4 regions of the Streptomyces sp. NPDC025651 genome follow, and region 2 is predicted to be linked to each of the others. Evidence: riboswitches for the same ligand, from Rfam matches in the RefSeq annotation. Region 2 holds a riboswitch; each other region holds the start of a gene.
What was found. Region 2 has a riboswitch for cobalamin ahead of ACZ4D5_RS07650 (cobalamin biosynthesis protein). Riboswitches for the same ligand answer to the same signal wherever they lie in the genome.
Positions count from the first base shown of each region.

Region 1: it holds a riboswitch for cobalamin, as region 2 does, so the genes downstream of both, ACZ4D5_RS20345 (ribonucleoside-diphosphate reductase subunit alpha) here and ACZ4D5_RS07650 (cobalamin biosynthesis protein) in region 2, are expected to answer to the same signal.
Region 3: it holds a riboswitch for cobalamin, as region 2 does, so the genes downstream of both, metE (5-methyltetrahydropteroyltriglutamate--homocysteine S-methyltransferase) here and ACZ4D5_RS07650 (cobalamin biosynthesis protein) in region 2, are expected to answer to the same signal.
Region 4: it holds a riboswitch for cobalamin, as region 2 does, so the genes downstream of both, cobN (cobaltochelatase subunit CobN) here and ACZ4D5_RS07650 (cobalamin biosynthesis protein) in region 2, are expected to answer to the same signal.

Region 1 covers NZ_JBVHLZ010000005.1:215,841-220,009, forward strand. Annotated here, with positions in the region: gene ACZ4D5_RS20345 (ribonucleoside-diphosphate reductase subunit alpha) at 1-1,802, opposite strand, end outside; cobalamin riboswitch at 1,932-2,055, opposite strand; gene mctP (monocarboxylate uptake permease MctP) at 2,206-3,834, opposite strand; gene ACZ4D5_RS20355 (DUF3311 domain-containing protein) at 3,831-4,085, opposite strand.
Region 2 covers NZ_JBVHLZ010000001.1:1,640,689-1,644,857, forward strand. Annotated here, with positions in the region: gene ACZ4D5_RS07645 (cobyric acid synthase) at 1-621, opposite strand, end outside; gene ACZ4D5_RS07650 (cobalamin biosynthesis protein) at 618-1,559, opposite strand; cobalamin riboswitch at 1,668-1,810, opposite strand; gene ACZ4D5_RS07655 (hypothetical protein) at 1,918-2,142, opposite strand; gene ACZ4D5_RS07660 (inorganic phosphate transporter) at 2,155-3,450, opposite strand; gene ACZ4D5_RS07665 (lysozyme) at 3,653-4,169, opposite strand, start outside.
Region 3 covers NZ_JBVHLZ010000003.1:135,922-140,090, forward strand. Annotated here, with positions in the region: gene metE (5-methyltetrahydropteroyltriglutamate--homocysteine S-methyltransferase) at 1-2,063, opposite strand, end outside; cobalamin riboswitch at 2,230-2,451, opposite strand; gene ACZ4D5_RS12865 (3-hydroxybutyryl-CoA dehydrogenase) at 2,500-3,369, opposite strand; gene aceB (malate synthase A) at 3,366-4,169, opposite strand, start outside.
Region 4 covers NZ_JBVHLZ010000017.1:118,316-122,484, reverse strand. Annotated here, with positions in the region: gene ACZ4D5_RS39790 (precorrin-8X methylmutase) at 1-546, opposite strand, end outside; gene ACZ4D5_RS39785 (cobalamin biosynthesis protein CobG) at 543-1,838, opposite strand; cobalamin riboswitch at 1,959-2,090, shown strand; gene cobN (cobaltochelatase subunit CobN) at 2,128-4,169, shown strand, end outside.

The DNA of each region.
Region 1 (4,169 bases), on a different contig from region 2:
GCGATGCGCTCCCGCAGGGCCGCCCAGCGCTCCGGCCAGGTCAGCTCGACGCCGTAGTGGTCGGGGTGCAGGACGCCGCGCGCGGTGCGGGTCTTCTCCCAGGCCGGCAGCGGGCCGTTGCGCTCGGCGAGGTCCGCGGACGCCTCGTACGACGCGAGCATGATGCGCTCGGCGATGCGCGTCGAGAGGGCGCGGGCCTCGGGGGAGTCGAAGGGCAGCTTCAGCTGGAAGAAGACGTCCTGCAGACCCATGGCGCCCAGGCCCACCGGACGCCACTTGGCGTTGGAGCGCCCGGCCTGCTCGGTCGGGTAGAAGTTGATGTCCACGACGCGGTCGAGGAAGGTCACCGCGGTGCGGACGGTCTCGTCGAGCCGCTCCCAGTCGATGTCCCCGTCGACCACGAAGGCGCCGAGGTTGACCGAGCCGAGGTTGCAGACGGCCGTCTCCCCGTCGTCCGTCACCTCCAGGATCTCCGTGCAGAGGTTGGAGGAGTGGACGGTGTGGCCGGGCTCCGCGGTCTGGTTGGCGGTGCGGTTGGCGGCGTCCTTGAAGGTCATCCAGCCGTTGCCGGTCTGCGCGAGGGTGCGCATCATGCGGCCGTACAGGTCGCGGGCCGGCATGGACTTCTTGGCGAGCCCGGCGGCCTCGGCCCTGCGGTAGGCGGCGTCGAACTCCTCGCCCCACAGGTCGACGAGCTCGGGCACGTCGGCCGGCGAGAACAGCGACCAGTCCTGGTCGGCGGCGACCCGGCGCATGAACTCGTCGGGGATCCAGTGCGCCAGGTTGAGGTTGTGGGTGCGGCGCGCGTCCTCACCGGTGTTGTCGCGCAGCTCCAGGAACTCCTCGATGTCGGAGTGCCAGGTCTCCAGGTAGACCGCGGCGGCGCCCTTGCGGCGCCCGCCCTGGTTCACGGCGGCGACCGAGGCGTCCAGGGTCTTCAGGAACGGCACGATGCCGTTGGAGTGCCCGTTCGTGCCGCGGATCAGCGAGCCTCTGGAACGGATGCGGGAGTACGAGAGCCCGATGCCGCCCGCGTGCTTGGACAGGCGTGCGACCTGGTGGTAGCGGTCGTAGATCGAGTCGAGCTCGTCCAGCGGGGAGTCGAGGAGGTAGCAGGAGGACATCTGCGGGTGCCGGGTGCCGGAGTTGAACAGCGTCGGCGAGGACGGCAGGTAGTCCAGGCGGCTCATCAGGCCGTACAGCGCGGCGACTTCGTCCACGGCGCGGGCGCTCCCGTCCTCCGCGAGGCCGCTCGCCACGCGCAGCATGAAGTGCTGCGGGGTCTCGATGACCTGCCGGGTGATCGGGTGGCGCAGGAGGTAGCGGCTGTGCAGGGTGCGCAGGCCGAAGTAGCCGAAGCGGAAGTCGGCGCCGTCCGCGAGCGCGTTGTCCACCAGGGCGTCGAGGCGGGCCGCGTGCTCGGTCACGAAGGACGCGGTGCGGTCGGCGATCAGGCCCTCGCGGTGGCCGACCGCGATGGAGTCGGTGAAGGAGCGCACGCCCTGCGTGGCCGCCTCCTCGCGGATGCCGATCGACAGGAGCCTCGCGGCGAGCTTCGAGTACGCCGGGTCCTCGGAGATGAGCCCCGCGGCCGCCTCGGTGGCGAGCTCCCGCAGCTCCGCCTCGTCGGCGTTCGCCGACCGGCCGCGCAGCGCGGCGGCGGCGACCCGTCCCGGGTCGGCGTCGGGGAGGTCGGCGGTGAGGTCGGTCAGGGTGCGCAGCAGCGCGGTCCCTGGCCCGTCGGTACCCTCGTCGGTCGGCGCGGTCTTCGCTGACGCAGGTTCGGCAGGCGCGATGGTCACGTGGCTCTCCCTCGCTCGGCTCTGGGCCTGGGGAGGGGGACGGCACACACGGGCGCACCCGGGCAGGGCGGCTCACCGCGTCCACCGGCCCATTCCACGAGGCCCGGACGGTCGGCGCCCGGGCCGGGCGGCTCGGGCGCACTGTCGGCAGGTCCTCGGACTTGCGGGTACGACAAAGACGTACACATACACCGTTGCGGGACAGTTCCGGACTTGCACCGGATTCCCCTGCGACGACAGCGAGCACGAGCATACATCTTGTGCCGGGTTTCTGAAGCAGGCCCACATCTTGTGTCGGTCGCGAGGGGCCGCCCGCCCGGTGCGGGCCACGGAACGTCAACTCCCGTACACACGGCGAAGGGCCGCCGGATCCTCCCGGCGGCCCTTCGGCGGTGGTGCGAGGTCAGTGGCCGGAGCCCGCGCCCACCGTGGGGAGCTCGACCGAGACGCCCTTGTCGCCCGCGTCCGCGGTGTAGTCCTCGGGGGAGGTCTCGTCGACGCCCTCGGGGGCCTTCAGCGCCTTCAGGACGAAGGTGAGGACCACCGTCACGATCACGTTCAGGACGAACGCGGTCAGGCCGATGTAGCCGATCTCACCGATGCCGGGGATGGTGTCGGAGGAGCCGCCGAAGTGCTTCTGCGTGGGCGAGGCGACGCCGTACGCGGCCAGTGTGCCGTAGACCATGCCGACCGCCCATCCGGCGAGCAGCGCCCAGCGGTGGAACCACCGGGTGAACAGGCCGCCGACCAGCGCGGGCATCGTCTGCAGGATCCAGATGCCGCCCAGGAGCTGGAAGTTGATCGCGACCGTCTTGTCCATGCCGAGGACGAAGACGAGGGCGCCCACCTTCACCATCAGCGAGACCAGCTTGGAGATCTTGGTCTCCTGCTCGGGCGTCGCGTCGGGCTTGATGAAGTCCTTGTAAATGTTGCGGGTGAACAGGTTCGCGGCCGCGATGGACATGATGGCGGCGGGCACGAGCGCGCCGATGCCGATCGCGGCGAAGGCCACGCCCGTGAACCAGTCGGGGAACATGTCCTCGAAGAGCTGCGGGATCGCCAGCTGGCCGTTGTCGACCTTGACCCCGGCCGCGATCGCCATGAAGCCGAGCAGCGCGAGCAGGCCCAGCATCAGCGAGTACAGCGGCAGGATCGTGGTGTTGCGGCGGATCACGTTGCGGTTCTTCGAGGAGAGCGTCGCGGTGATCGAGTGCGGGTACATGAACAGCGCGAGGGCCGAGCCGAGCGCGAGCGTCGCGTACGTCCACTGCCCGGCCTCGGGCGGCGCGAGGGCGCCGCGCGGCTTGCCGGTGTCCTCGTTGACCACGCCGAACGCCTCGCCCGCCTTGGCGAAGATGTCGTCGAAGCCGCCCAGCTTGATCGGGATGTAGATGATCGCGACGGCGATGACGAGATAGATCAGGCCGTCCTTCACGAACGCGATCAGGGCGGGCGCGCGCAGGCCCGACGAGTACGTGTACGCGGCAAGCACGGCGAACGCGATCAGCAGCGGCAGGTCCTTGATGAACCAGTTGGTGTCGGGGCCGCCGCCGATGCCCATGACGTCCAGGACGGCCTGGATGCCGACCAGTTGGAGCGCGATGTAGGGCATCGTGGCGAGGATGCCGGTGACCGCGACCGCGAGGGAGAGCCCCTTGGAGCCGAAGCGCCCGCGCACGAAGTCGGAGGTGGTCACGTAGCCGTGCTTGTGCGAGACCGACCACAGGCGCGGCAGGAAGGTGAAGATCAGCGGGTAGACGAGGATCGTGTACGGCACGGCGAAGAAGCCGGCCGCGCCCGCCGCGTAGATGGCCGCGGGGACGGCCACGAAGGTGTACGCGGTGTAGAGGTCGCCGCCGAGCAGGAACCAGGTGACCCAGGTGCCGAACGACCGTCCGCCCAGGCCCCATTCGTCCAGGCTCTGGTCGTTCTCGGCCTTGCGCCAGCGGGCGGCGAGGAAGCCCATGACGGTGACCGCGACGAAGAAGAATATGAAGACGCCGAGCGCGACGCCGTTGACCCCGTCGTTCATGACCGCGCACCTTCCTTGCGGGCGCGCTGGTCACGCTGCCACAGCTTGTAGGCGGTCATCGTGAGCGCCGTCGAGATGAGCACCCACAGCATCTGGTACCAGTAGAAGAACGGGATGCCTATGAAGGTCGGTTCGATCTTCGCGTACGAACTCACCCAGAGCATTGCCACGAAGGGTGCGACAAGGCAGGCTGCGATGACCACACGGACCGGCGTGACCACCGGTCTGTTCACTTCAGGCGCATCTGACATATCGCGGCTCCGTTCCCTCACTCATCCCATGCTTAACGTGCGGGAAATCTAAGCCACGGTCTCGCGGTTTGGAACCCCTGTCCG
Region 2 (4,169 bases):
TTCGAGCAGCGACACGTCGCCCCGGAACTTGTTCACCAGGTACCCGGCGACCAGCTCCTGGTCCTCGGCGGCGAGCAGCGCGGTCGTCCCGAAGAACGAGGCGAAGACCCCACCCCGGTCGATGTCCCCGACCACGAGCACGGGGAAGCGGGCGGCGCGCGCGATCCCCATGTTCACGATGTCGGTACGCCGCAGATTGATCTCGGCGGGACTGCCCGCGCCCTCACAGATCACGGCGTCATAGCTGCCCCGAAGCTCCTCCAGGCATCCCACGACGGTGTCGAGCAGCGCCGCCTGGCGCCCCCCGTGGTACCCGCGCGCGCTCATCTCGCCCACGGGCTTGCCCATGAGCACGACCTGACTCGACCGGTCGCTGCCCGGCTTGAGCAGCACGGGATTCATCAGCGCGCTCGGCTCGACGCGGGCGGCCTGCGCCTGCATGGCCTGCGCCCGCCCGATCTCGGCCCCTTCGCGCGTGACGAAGGAGTTGAGGGACATGTTCTGCGCCTTGAACGGCGCGACGGACACACCCTTGCGGGCCAGCCACCGGCAGATGCCGGCGGTGACCACACTCTTCCCGGCGTCAGAGGTGGTCCCGGCGACCAGAAGTCCGCCACTCATGCGTCTCTCCGTTTCCGCCGGGCGGCCGCCACCGCGACCCCCAGCGCCAGCCAGCCGACCCGCCGAGAGAGCCGCACGGCCCGCTCGATGTCCCCGACCCGTACGTCCCGTCCCAAGGCGCCGTTGAGGACGGGGCGATGCTCCACCCGCCCCGCGTACGAGAGGGTCCCACCCAGCCGTACGCCCAACGCCCCCGCGAAGGACGCCTCGACGGGCCCCGCGTTGGGGCTGGGGTGCTTGTGCGCATCCGCACGCCAGGCCCGCACCGCCCCCGAGGGCGAATCCCCCGCGAGAACGGCCAGCACGGCGGTGAGCCGCGCCCCCGGCCACCCCAAGACGTCGTCGGCGCGGGCGGAAGCCCACCCGTACCGCCGGTACTTGGGCGACTTGTGTCCGACCATCGCGTCGAGCGTGTTGACGGCGCGGAAGGCGACGAGTCCCGGCACCCCGCCGACGGCCCCCCACACCAGCGCCCCCACCACGGCGTCGGACGTGTTCTCGGCGACGGACTCGACCACGGCCCGCGCGATCCCGTCCGCGTCGAGCGCCTGAGGATCCCGCCCGCACAGATGCGGCAGCCGCTCCCGCGCGACCTCGACGTCCCCGGCCTCGAGGGCGCCGCCGATGGCCCGCGCCTCACGCCCGAGCGAGGTCCCGCCGACCACGGCCCAGGTCGCGGCGGCGGTCAGCGCGACGGATCCGGCACGTGAGCGGCGTACGAGAGAAGAAGCGAGGGCGGCGGCACCCGCCGCACCCCCGGCACACACCACGGCGTGCAGCGCGCCCCACCCGCGGTGGTCGCGCCACAGCACCCGCTCGACGGCACCCGCCGCACGCCCGAACGCGGCGACCGGATGTCCCCGGCGGGGATCGCCGAGCAGCAGGTCGCCGATGAGGCCGACGGCGGCGCCGTACGCGAAGTCGCGATCGGCACTCATGGGCTCAGCCCGCAGCCGTACTGAGGAGAGAACTCGTACTCAGGAAGGGGAACGGCACCGGGCGGCCGAGCATGGCGATGTGTCCTCACTCAGGGTGTCCGCGCCCTGGTTCGACGTGATGCGGCGGCGAGAGTTCCTGGCTTGCGGGGAGCGTCTCCCCGATGACAGTGGCGGGACCGCGCCGGATTCGCACCGGCTTCCTCTTCTGCCGCCGTAGTTGGCCCCGGCAGTCCACCACGCCCCGCGAACGCCCGTCAACTCGCCGTTGACCTGCGGCGGGAGAGTGTGCGGAGCCCCACACACGGCAGTGGGGCGCGAGGCGTTCGCACGCCCCGCGCCCCACCGAAGACTCCGGTCGTCAGGCGACGATCAGATAGATCCCGTACGCGACGGCCGCCGCGCACAGCGCGAAGCAGGCGTACGCGCCGGTGCGGGCCAGGGCCGCGGAGCCGCCGCCGGAGGCCGACGCCGTCTCCTGCTTCGAGAGGCCGACGATGCCGAGGGTGAACAGGCCCACCAGGGCCACCGTCACCGCGAGGCTGACTCCGAAGACGGAGCCGAGAGCTGCCCAGTCGATGCTCATGCTGATCTGTCCTTACACCGTCGCGGGCCTGGCGGGGTCCGCCATGGCGCCGGTCGTGGTCGTGGTCGGGGCCGTGGCGGCCTTGACCGGGTCGTCGGAGGCGGCGCCCGCGGTCGCCATCGCGCCCGCCGGGGGCGGCGTCACGGCGGCGATGGCGGTGGTCACGACGCCCGCGGGCTCGGCGCCCTTGGTGTCGTCGTGGCGGATCTCGTCGTCGGTGACGTTGGTGTGGTCGATCGCGTTGCGCCGCGAGAGCGCCCAGATCACGGCCGAGCCGCCGACCAGGATCGCGGCGGTGACCGCGATGCCCCAGGAGCCCTGCTTGGTGAGGAACTCGGCGCCCGCGCCGACCAGACCGGCGGCCGGCAGGGTCAGGCCCCACGCCACGAACATCCGGGTCGCGGTCGACCAGCGGACGACGCCGCCCTTGCGGCCGAGGCCCGCGCCCATCACGGCGCCGGAGCAGGACTGGGTGGTGGAGAGCGAGAAGCCCAGGTGCGAGGAGGCCAGGATGACCGTCGCGGCGCTGGTCTGGGCGGCGAAGCCCTGCTGCGGCTGGAGGTCGGTGAGGCCCTTGCCCATGGTGCGGATGATGCGCCAGCCGCCGAGGTAGGTGCCGAGCGCGATGGCCACGCCGGCCGAGACGATGACCCACATCGGGGGGTTCGCGCCGGGGTTGAGGACACCGCCGGTGACCAGGGCGAGCGTGATGATGCCCATGGTCTTCTGCGCGTCGTTCGTGCCGTGGGCGAGCGAGACGAGGCCCGCGGAGGCGATCTGGCCCGCGCGGTAGCCCTTGGCGGTCGCCTTGGTGTCGGTGTTGCGGCCGATGCGGTACGTCAGGCGCGTGGCCAGCATCGCGGCGAGACCCGCCACGAGGGGCGCCGCTATGGCGGGCAGCAGGACCTTGGTGACGACCGTGCCGCCGTTGATCGACGACCAGCCCATCGACATGACCGCGGCGCCGATGAGGCCGCCGAAGAGAGCGTGGGAGGAGCTGGAGGGCAGGCCCACCAGCCAGGTCAGCAGATTCCAGAGGATCGCGCCGACGAGCGCGGCGAAGATGACCTCTGTCTTGAGGCCGTCCTCGTTGACGATGCCGCCGGAGATCGTCTTGGCGACTTCGACGGAGAGGAAGGCGCCGACGAGGTTGAGCACGGCGGACATGGCCACCGCCGTCTTGGGCTTCAGAGCGCCGGTCGAGATGGTCGTCGCCATCGCGTTGGCAGTGTCGTGGAAACCGTTCGTGAAATCGAACACGAGAGCGGTAACGATCACGATCCCGAGGAGAAGCGTGATGTGTTCCATTTACCCAGGCTTCTGTTGGACGTCAGTGGCATGTGGAACGTAGGCAACCTGGGTGAACGGAAAGTGAACTGGGTCGGGCCGTGCAGTGACCCGAAGCGGAGCGCCGTCACTCCGCATTCATCAGGTGCCTGACGAAGATCGTACGGAGTGACGGCGCGGGGCCCGGAATCTGGGCGGAGTGTCGGCCTCCGCCCTGCTGCGCCTACCCCCGGGCGAACCGCTTCAACTGGTTCGTCGAGCCGTTGAAGAGATTCTGGTCACCCGGCAGTCCGCCGCCGTTGTCGTACTGCCAGAACGTCCAGTACGACCAGCCCCTGGGCAGCGACCCGGTCGACGACGACCAGCGCGCGAGCCACAGGGCGTGGTTCGACGCGAAGGCCCGGCTGCCGCCGGTGCAGTCGTTCCACCACTTGGTGGTCGTGTAGATCACCGGGCGGCGGCCCGTCTGCCGCTTGACCTCGTTGCTGAAGGACTGGATCCAGTTGACCATCCTGGTCCTGCCGAGCCCGTAGCACTTCTTCTTGCCGTACGGGTTGTGCTCGATGTCCAGCGCGGGCGGCAGCGTCCGGCCGTCGGCGCTCCAGCGGCCCCCGTGGTTCATGAAGTACGCGGCCTGAGTCCTGCCGGAGGACTTGTGCGGCAGCGCGAAGTGGTACGCGCCGCGGATCAGGCCGGCGTCGCGGGAGCCGTTGTACTGCTGGGTGAAGTAGGGGTTGCGG
Region 3 (4,169 bases), on a different contig from region 2:
ACCTGCATGTGGGAGCGGGCCGCCTCCAGGCTGATCACGTCGGCGTCGAGGTCGTCGATGGCCTGGACGATGTCCCCGAACTCGGCGTAACACATGTGGGTGTGGATCTGTGTGTCCGGGCGTACGCCGCCGGTGCTGAGCCGGAAGGCCTCCGTGGCCCACGCCAGATAGGCCGGGCGATCGGCAGCCCGCAGCGGCAGCGTCTCGCGCAGGGCGGGCTCGTCGACCTGGATCACCGAACTCCCGGACGCCTCCAGGTCGTTCACCTCGTCGCGCAGGGCGAGGGCGACCTGGCGCGCGGTGTCGCCGAGCGGCTGGTCGTCGCGGACGAAGGACCAAGCGAGCATGGTGACGGGACCGGTGAGCATGCCCTTGACCGGGCGGCCCGTCAGGGACTGGGCGTACGTCGTCCAGCGCACCGTCATGGGCTCCGGGCGGGAGATGTCGCCCGCGAGGATCGGCGGGCGGACGTAGCGCGTGCCGTAGGACTGGACCCAGCCGTGCTGCGTGGCGAGGTAGCCGGTGAGCTGTTCGGCGAAGTACTGGACCATGTCGTTGCGTTCGGCCTCGCCGTGCACGAGGACGTCCAGACCGGCCTTCTCCTGGAAGGAGATCACCTCCTGGATCTCGGCCCTGATGCGCTCCTCGTAGCCGGCCGTGTCGATCCGGCCCGCGCGCAGGTCGGCGCGGGCGGTGCGCAGTTCGCCGGTCTGCGGGAAGGACCCGATGGTCGTGGTCGGCAGCAGGGGCAGGCCGAGGTGGGCCCGCTGGGCCGCGGCCCGTTCGGCGTACGGCTGGGAGCGGCGGGCGTCGCCTTCGGTGACGGCGGCGGCGCGGTCCCGCACGGCGGGGTCGCGGGTGATCGGCGAGCCGGCGCGCGAAGCCAGGTCGGCGCGGTTGGCGGCCAGTTCGGCGGCGATCGTGTCGGTGCCCTGGGCAAGGCCCTTGGCGAGGGTGACGATCTCGGTGGTCTTCTGGCGGGCGAAGGCGAGCCAGCGCAGGATCTGCGGCTCGATGTCCCGCTCCGCCGTGGCGTCGAGGGGCACGTGCAGCAGGGAGCAGGACGCCGACACGTCGACCCGGTCGGCGAGGCCGAGCAGGGTGCCGAGGGTGGACAGGGACTTCTCCAGGTCGTTGACCCAGATGTTGCGGCCGTTGACCACGCCGGCGACCAGCCGCTTGTCGGGGAGTCCGCCGACTTCGGCCAGGGCGTCCAGGTTGGCGGTGCCGGCCTCGGTGAAGTCGAGAGCGAGGCCTTCGACCGGAGCCTTGGCGAGGACGGGCAGCGCGTCGCCGAGCCGCCCGAAGTACGTCGCCACCAGCAGCTTCGACCGGTCGGTGAGGGCGCCGAGGTCGCGGTAGGCGCGCGCGGCGGCGTTCAGTTCGGCCGGGGTGCGGTCCTGGACGAGGGCGGGCTCGTCCAGCTGGACCCACTCCGCGCCCGCCGCGCGCAGGTCGGCGAGGACCTCGGCGTACACCGGCAGGATCCGGTCCAGGAGGGTGAGCGGGTCGAAGTCGGCGGCGACGCCCGGGGCGGGTTTGGCGAGCAGGAGGTAGGTGACCGGGCCGACCAGGACGGGCCGTGCGGCCAGGCCGAGGGCGAGGGCCTCCCTGAGCTCGGCGACCTGCTTGGTGGAGTCGGCCGTGAACACCGTGTCCGGGCCCAACTCGGGGACGAGGTAGTGGTAGTTGGTGTCGAACCACTTGGTCATTTCCAGCGGCGCCACGTCCTGGGTGCCGCGGGCCATGGCGAAGTAGCCGTCCAGGGCGTCGGTGTCGACGGCGGCGCGGTGGCGCGCGGGGACGGCGCCCACCATGACGGTGGTGTCCAGGACGTGGTCGTAGTACGAGAAGTCCCCGGTGGGCACTTCGTGGATGCCGGCCTCGGCCAGCTGCCGCCAGTTGGCGCCGCGGAGTTCGGCGGCGGTCGTCCGGAGGGCGTCGGCGGTGACGCGGCCCTTCCAGTAGCCCTCGACGGCCTTCTTCAGTTCGCGGTTCTGGCCCTGGCGGGGGTAGCCGTACACGGTGGCCCGTGCTGCCGCGGCTGCGGTCTTGCCGGTCACGGAGATCTCCTTCGCGAGATGAATCCCTGAGATCCCGGCGACGGGACGAGAGCGCGAAGGGGTGACGAACCGGGCGGGTACGGCCTCGCGCGGCAAGGCGCGGTCGTCCGCCTGATATGTACGCCGACCCGCCCACGAGGTCACCGGGATGTCCGCGCACGGGTGGTCCGTGCACGGGCAGTTGGCAGGTCTTCGGACTCGCGGGCACGTCTCGTCGTACGAGACACCTAGTGGCCGTCGCTTCCCAGGTCCTGTCTGTCGGACCCAGTGCGTATGACGGCGGTCGTTCCCGCTCACCGCTGCGGGGCAGTCCCGGATTCCCACCGGGTTCCCTCTTGCGACGCCTCCCGCCTGGCTGACGGGGCGAACCAGCTGCGTGGATCAGCCTATCGGACATCGCCGCACGTGACGACGTCAGCTTGTGGCGTACGCGACGTCAGTCCTCGCCGTACGCATGGAATCCGCGTCCCGACTTCCGGCCCAACAGCCCTGCCTCCACCATCCGTTGCAGCAGTGGCGGCGGGGCGTACAGCGGTTCGCGGAACTCGTCGTACAGCGATTCGGCGATCGAGACGACGGTGTCCAGGCCGATCAGGTCCGCGAGCTTCAGCGGGCCCAGCGGGTGGGCGCAGCCCAGTTCCATGCCGGTGTCGATGTCCTCGGCGGTGGCGAAGCCGGACTCCGCCATGCGGATCGCCGACAGGAGGTACGGGATCAGCAGGGCGTTGACGACGAAGCCCGAGCGGTCGCGGGAGCGGATGACGCTCTTGCCCAGCGTCGCCGCGGCGAACTCCTCGGCGCGGCGGGCCGTTGCGGGCGCGGTGTGCAGGGAGGTGACGAGCTCCACCAGCGGCAGCACCGGCACGGGGTTGAAGAAGTGCAGGCCCACGACCCGGTCCGCGCGGGTGGTCGCCATGCCGAGCCGCATCACGGGGAGCGAGGAGGTGTTGGTCGCGAGGATCGCCTCCGGGTCCTCGACGATCTTGTCGAGGGCGGCGAAGACCTCGGTCTTGGCGTCCTGGTTCTCCACGACGGCCTCGACGACCAGCTGGCGGTCGGCCAGGTCCTCCAGACTGCCGGTGAACGTCATGCGGGCGAGCGCGCCGCGCGCCGCGTCCCCGGCCAGCTTGCCGCGCCGCACGGCGCGCTCCAGGGAGGCCTCGACCCGGTCGCGTGCCGCGAGGGCGGCCACGGCGTCCGCCTCGCACACCACGGTGTCCAGGCCCGCTCGCGCGCACACCTCGGCTATGCCCGCGCCCATCTGCCCGCCGCCGACCACGCCGACGCGTCGAATGCTCTCGCTCATGCCGGTGCCTCCGCCTGCCGCACGAGGTGCCGGGAGTAGGCATCGGGGGTGAAGAACAGCGGCAACTCGCCGCTGAGGGCGGTGTGTTCGAAGAGCGCGCGGATGTCGTCGAGGGGCGCCCACGGGTAGGCGGCGCCCAGGGCGGCGAGCTCGTCGTCGAGCAGACGCCGTACCGTTTCGCGGTCGATGACGCGGTGCCGCAGCCACTGCCAGACCTGCACGCGGGCGATCTCCGCGGTGGCCGCGTCCTCCATCAGCCCGTCCAGGGCGACGGCGCCCTGCCCGCGCAGCCAGGCGGCGAAGTAACCGAGCGCAACGGCGATGTTGGCGCGCACGCCCTCGGGGGTCGGCGGCCCGCTGACGCGCCGCACCGACAGCAGGTCCTGGGCCGTGACCTCCACGTCGTCCCTGCCCCGGTCGAGTTGGTGGGCTCTCGTGCCGAGGACGGCGTCGAAGACCTCCCGGCACACGGGCACCAGGCCGGGGTGGGCGACCCAGGAGCCGTCGAAGCCGTCCTCGGCCTCGCGCTCCTTGTCGAGCCGCACCTTCGCGAACACGGCCTCGTTGACGGCCGGGTCCCTGCCCGGCACGTGGGCGGCCATGCCGCCGATGGCATGGGCGCCGCGCCGGTGGCAGGTGCGCACGAGCAGTTCGGTGTAGGCGCGCATGAAGGGCGCGGCCATGGTGACCTTGGCGCGGTCCGGCAGCAGGAAGTCGGTGCGGTGGCCGAACGTCTTGATCATGCTGAACAGGTAGTCCCAGCGGCCCGCGTTGAGCCCGGCGCTGTGCTCGCGCAGCTC
Region 4 (4,169 bases), on a different contig from region 2:
GTGCTCGGCGAGCGCGTCCTTGGACTCGGCGGCGCCGACGAAGCCGACCGGGATGCCGAGGACGGCGGCCGGACGCGGCGCGCCCTCCTCGATCATCTCCAGGAGGCGGAAGAGTGCGGTGGGCGCGTTGCCGATGGCGACGACGGAGCCTTCGAGGCGGTCGCGCCACAGTTCGAGGGCGGCGGCGCTGCGGGTGGTGCCCATGCGCTGCGCGAGGTCGGGCACGGACGGGTCGGCGAGCGTGCAGATCACGTCGTTGTCGGCGGGCAGCCGCTTGCGCGTGACGCCGCTCGCGACCATGTTCGCGTCGCACAGGATCGGCGCGCCGTCGCGCAGCGCCTTGCGGGCGTCGGCGATCACGCGCGGGCTGTAGGCGAGGTCGCGCACGAGGTCGACCATCCCGCAGGCGTGGATCATCCGCACCGCGACCTGGCTGACGTCGGCGGGCAGGCCGCCGAGGTCCGCCTCCGCGCGGATGGTGGCAAAGGACTCGCGGTAGATGGCCGCGCCGTCCTTCTCGTAGTCGAACACAGTGCTCTCGCTCATCTCGTGGCCGTTGTTGCCGTCGGTGCCGTCGGTGCCGTCGGTTTTGTGGTGGTACGTGCCGTGGTGACCTGCTCGGTCAGAGTGCCGCCGGTGACGGGCGCCCGGTCCTCGCCGGCCCTGCGCACCGTCACCTCGTAACTCCCGTCGCCGGTGGCGAGGACGTCGACCCAGTCGCCCCACGGGTGCCCGCAGCGCCGTTCGCAGCCGGACCAGTGGACGGGCAGGCCGCCGAGGCCGGGGACGGCGTCGGCACGGACGTCGGAGAGGGACTTGGCGCAGCCGGGGCGCCCCGTGCAGGCGCCGACGCCCAGCCAGGGCGAGTCGGCGTCGGTGATGTGCCCGGCGTCGGCGAGTACGGCGAGGCGCTCGCGGGCCGCGGCCTCGTCGGCGAAGCCGGGGACGACGAAGCCGCGCCACGGCGTGACGCGCAGTTCGTCGGCGGGCAGCGGCAGGAGCGCCCGCCACTGGGCGGCGGTGACGCGGCCGAGGGGGGCGTGGACGACGACGGCGTCGCCGACGACTCCGGGCACCTGCGGGGCGCTACGGCTGACGGACCACGGCTCGGCGCGCTCGGCGTCGATGCCCGCGCGCTCCAGTGCTCCGGCGAGGTCCACGCGCTGTTCGCGGGGCAGCTCCCACGCCCGCCAGGCGCCGTTGCCCGCGGCGGTCGCGGCGGCGAGGAAGGCGCCCGCGGCGGTGAGCGCGGCGCGGGGGGCGTCGGCCGCGGCGACCCGGAACGCCAGTCCCCCGATGCGGACGACCGCGGTGCCACCCGATTCTGCGATCAAGGTCACATCGCCGCCGAGCCCGACGACGTCCCCGCGCCCGTCGTCCAGGGCGAACAGGAAGCGCCCCGAGAGCTCCGCGGTCCACTCCTCGGAGCACAGGAGTCCGTCCAGCTCACGGGCCCACAACTGCACGTCGCCATGGCCGAGTCGGTCGATTCCCGCCAGCGGTGACGCCACCACGTTGCGGACGCGTTCGTGCCGTTCGGAGGGGAGCAGGCCCGCCCCCGAGAGCAGCGCGGAGAGGTCGCCGCCGCAGCTCTCGCCGAGGCCGCGCAGCTCGATGTTGCCGCGCGAGGTGATGCTGAGGCCGCCGTCCGCCAGACGCTCCGCGGCAGTGGCCAGGACCTCGGCCTGACGGGACGTCAGAAGACCGCCGGGCAGGCGGAGTCGGGCGAGGCGGCCGTCGTCGGCACGGTGCAGGCGCAGGGCTCCGGGGCAGGCGTCACCCCGGTCACGTATGGGAGGTTCGCCCTGTTTTGGGGATGTTGCTCGGGTGGGCGGCATGGCGGCGAGCATACCCACGCGGATCCGGCCGGTCGCCTCCCGAGACGGGCCGTCCTGGCAGGTGGCCGCACCGCCGACCGCGGGCAGGACTTACTATGCAGGCGGCGGACCGCCAGGTCCGTCGACGCCAGCGACGGCGTGGGTCCACCAGGACCCGAAGGAGGAAGCCCGGTGCGAATCCGGCGCGGTCCCGCCACTGTGAGCCCCACCGACGTGGGGTGAGCCAGGAACTCCTGCCGTCCATACGACCACCCGGGGCGCGGACACCCCGAGGAAGGCCTGCGCCCGCATGCTTCTGCTGCTGTCGACCTCCGACACCGACCTGCTCAGCGCCCGCGCGGCGGGAGGCCCGGTCGACTACCGGTTCGCCAACCCCTCCCGCCTGGCCCTCGACGAGCTGCCCGCGCTGCTCGACGGCGTCGACCTCGTCGTCGTACGCCTCCTGGGCGGCGTCCGCGCCTGGCAGGACGGCCTCGACCAGCTCACCGCGAGCGGCCTCCCGGTCGTCGTGCTCACCGGTGAACAGGCGCCCGACGCCCAGCTGATGGCCTCCTCGACCGTGCCCGTCGGCATCGCCGCCGAGGCGCACGCCTACCTCGCGCACGGCGGCCCCGCCAACCTGGAGCAGCTGGCCCGCTTCCTCTCCGACACCGTGCTGCTCACCGGCCACGGCTTCGAGCCGCCCGCGGCCGCCCCCTCCTGGGGCCCGCTGGAGCGTGCCGCCCGCGCCGACGGCACGGACGGCCCGACCGTGGCGGTGCTCTACTACCGCGCCCACCACATGAGCGGCAACACCGCGTTCGTGGACGCCCTGTGCGGCGCGATCGAGGACGCGGGCGCCCGGCCCCTGCCGCTGTACGTGGCCTCGCTGCGCGCCCCCGAGCCCGAGCTGATCGAGGAGCTGCGCGCCGCCGACGCCATCGTGACCACGGTCCTCGCGGCCGGCGGCACCAAGCCGGCCGAGGCCTCCGCGGGCGGTGACGACGAGTCGTGGGACGCGGGCGCGCTGACCGCCCTGGACGTGCCGATCCTGCAGGCGCTCTGCCTGACCGGGTCGCGCTCGGCCTGGGAGGAGAACGACGAGGGCGTCTCGCCGCTGGACGCCGCGAGCCAGATCGCCGTGCCGGAGTTCGACGGGCGCCTCATCACCGTCCCCTTCTCCTTCAAGGAGATCGACGAGGACGGCCTTCCCGCGTACGTCGCCGACGCCGAGCGCGCGGCCCGGGTCGCCGGAATCGCCGTGCGCCACGCACGCCTCAAGCACATCCCGGCCGCCGACAAGCGCCTCGCGCTCGTCCTGTCCGCCTACCCGACCAAGCACTCCCGCATCGGCAACGCGGTGGGCCTGGACACCCCCGCCTCCGCCGTGGCACTCCTGCGCAGGCTCATCGGCGAGGGCTACGACTTCGGGGCCACCGAGGAGATTCCCGGTCTCGTCTCCGGCGACGGCGACGAGCTGATCCGCGCGCTGATCGACGCGGGCGGCCACGACCAGGACTGGCTGACCGAGGAGCAGCTCGCCGCCAACCCGGTGCGCATCCCCGCCGCCGACTACAAGCGCTGGTACGCGACGCTCCCCGAGGAGCTGCGCGAGTCCGTCGAGCGGCACTGGGGCCCGCCGCCCGGCGAGATGTTCCTCGACAAGTCCCGGGTGGGCGACGGCGGCGACCCGGAGGGCGACATCGTGCTCGCCGCCCTGCGCCGCGGGAACCTCCTGATCCTCATCCAGCCGCCGCGCGGCTTCGGCGAGAACCCGATCGCGATCTACCACGACCCCGATCTGCCGCCCTCGCACCACTACTTGGCGGCCTACCGCTGGATCGCGGCGTCCGCGGCGGACGGCGGCTTCGGCGCCGACGCGATGATCCACCTCGGCAAGCACGGCAACCTGGAGTGGCTGCCGGGCAAGAACGCGGGCCTGTCGGCCGCCTGCGGCCCGGACGCCGCGCTCGGCGACCTCCCCCTCGTCTACCCCTTCCTGGTCAACGACCCGGGCGAGGGCACCCAGGCCAAGCGCCGCGTGCACGCCACGCTCATCGACCACCTGGTGCCGCCGATGGCGCGCGCCGACTCCTACGGAGACATCGCGCGCCTGGAGCAACTCCTCGACGAGTACGCCCAGATCAGCTCCATGGACCCGGCGAAGCTGCCGGCGATCCGCGCGCAGATCTGGACGCTCATCCAGGCCGCGAAGCTCGACCACGACCTGGGCCTCGAGGACCGCCCGGACGACGACGGCTTCGACGACTTCCTGCTGCACGTCGACGGCTGGCTCTGCGAGATCAAGGACGCCCAGATCCGCGACGGCCTGCACGTCCTCGGCCAGGCCCC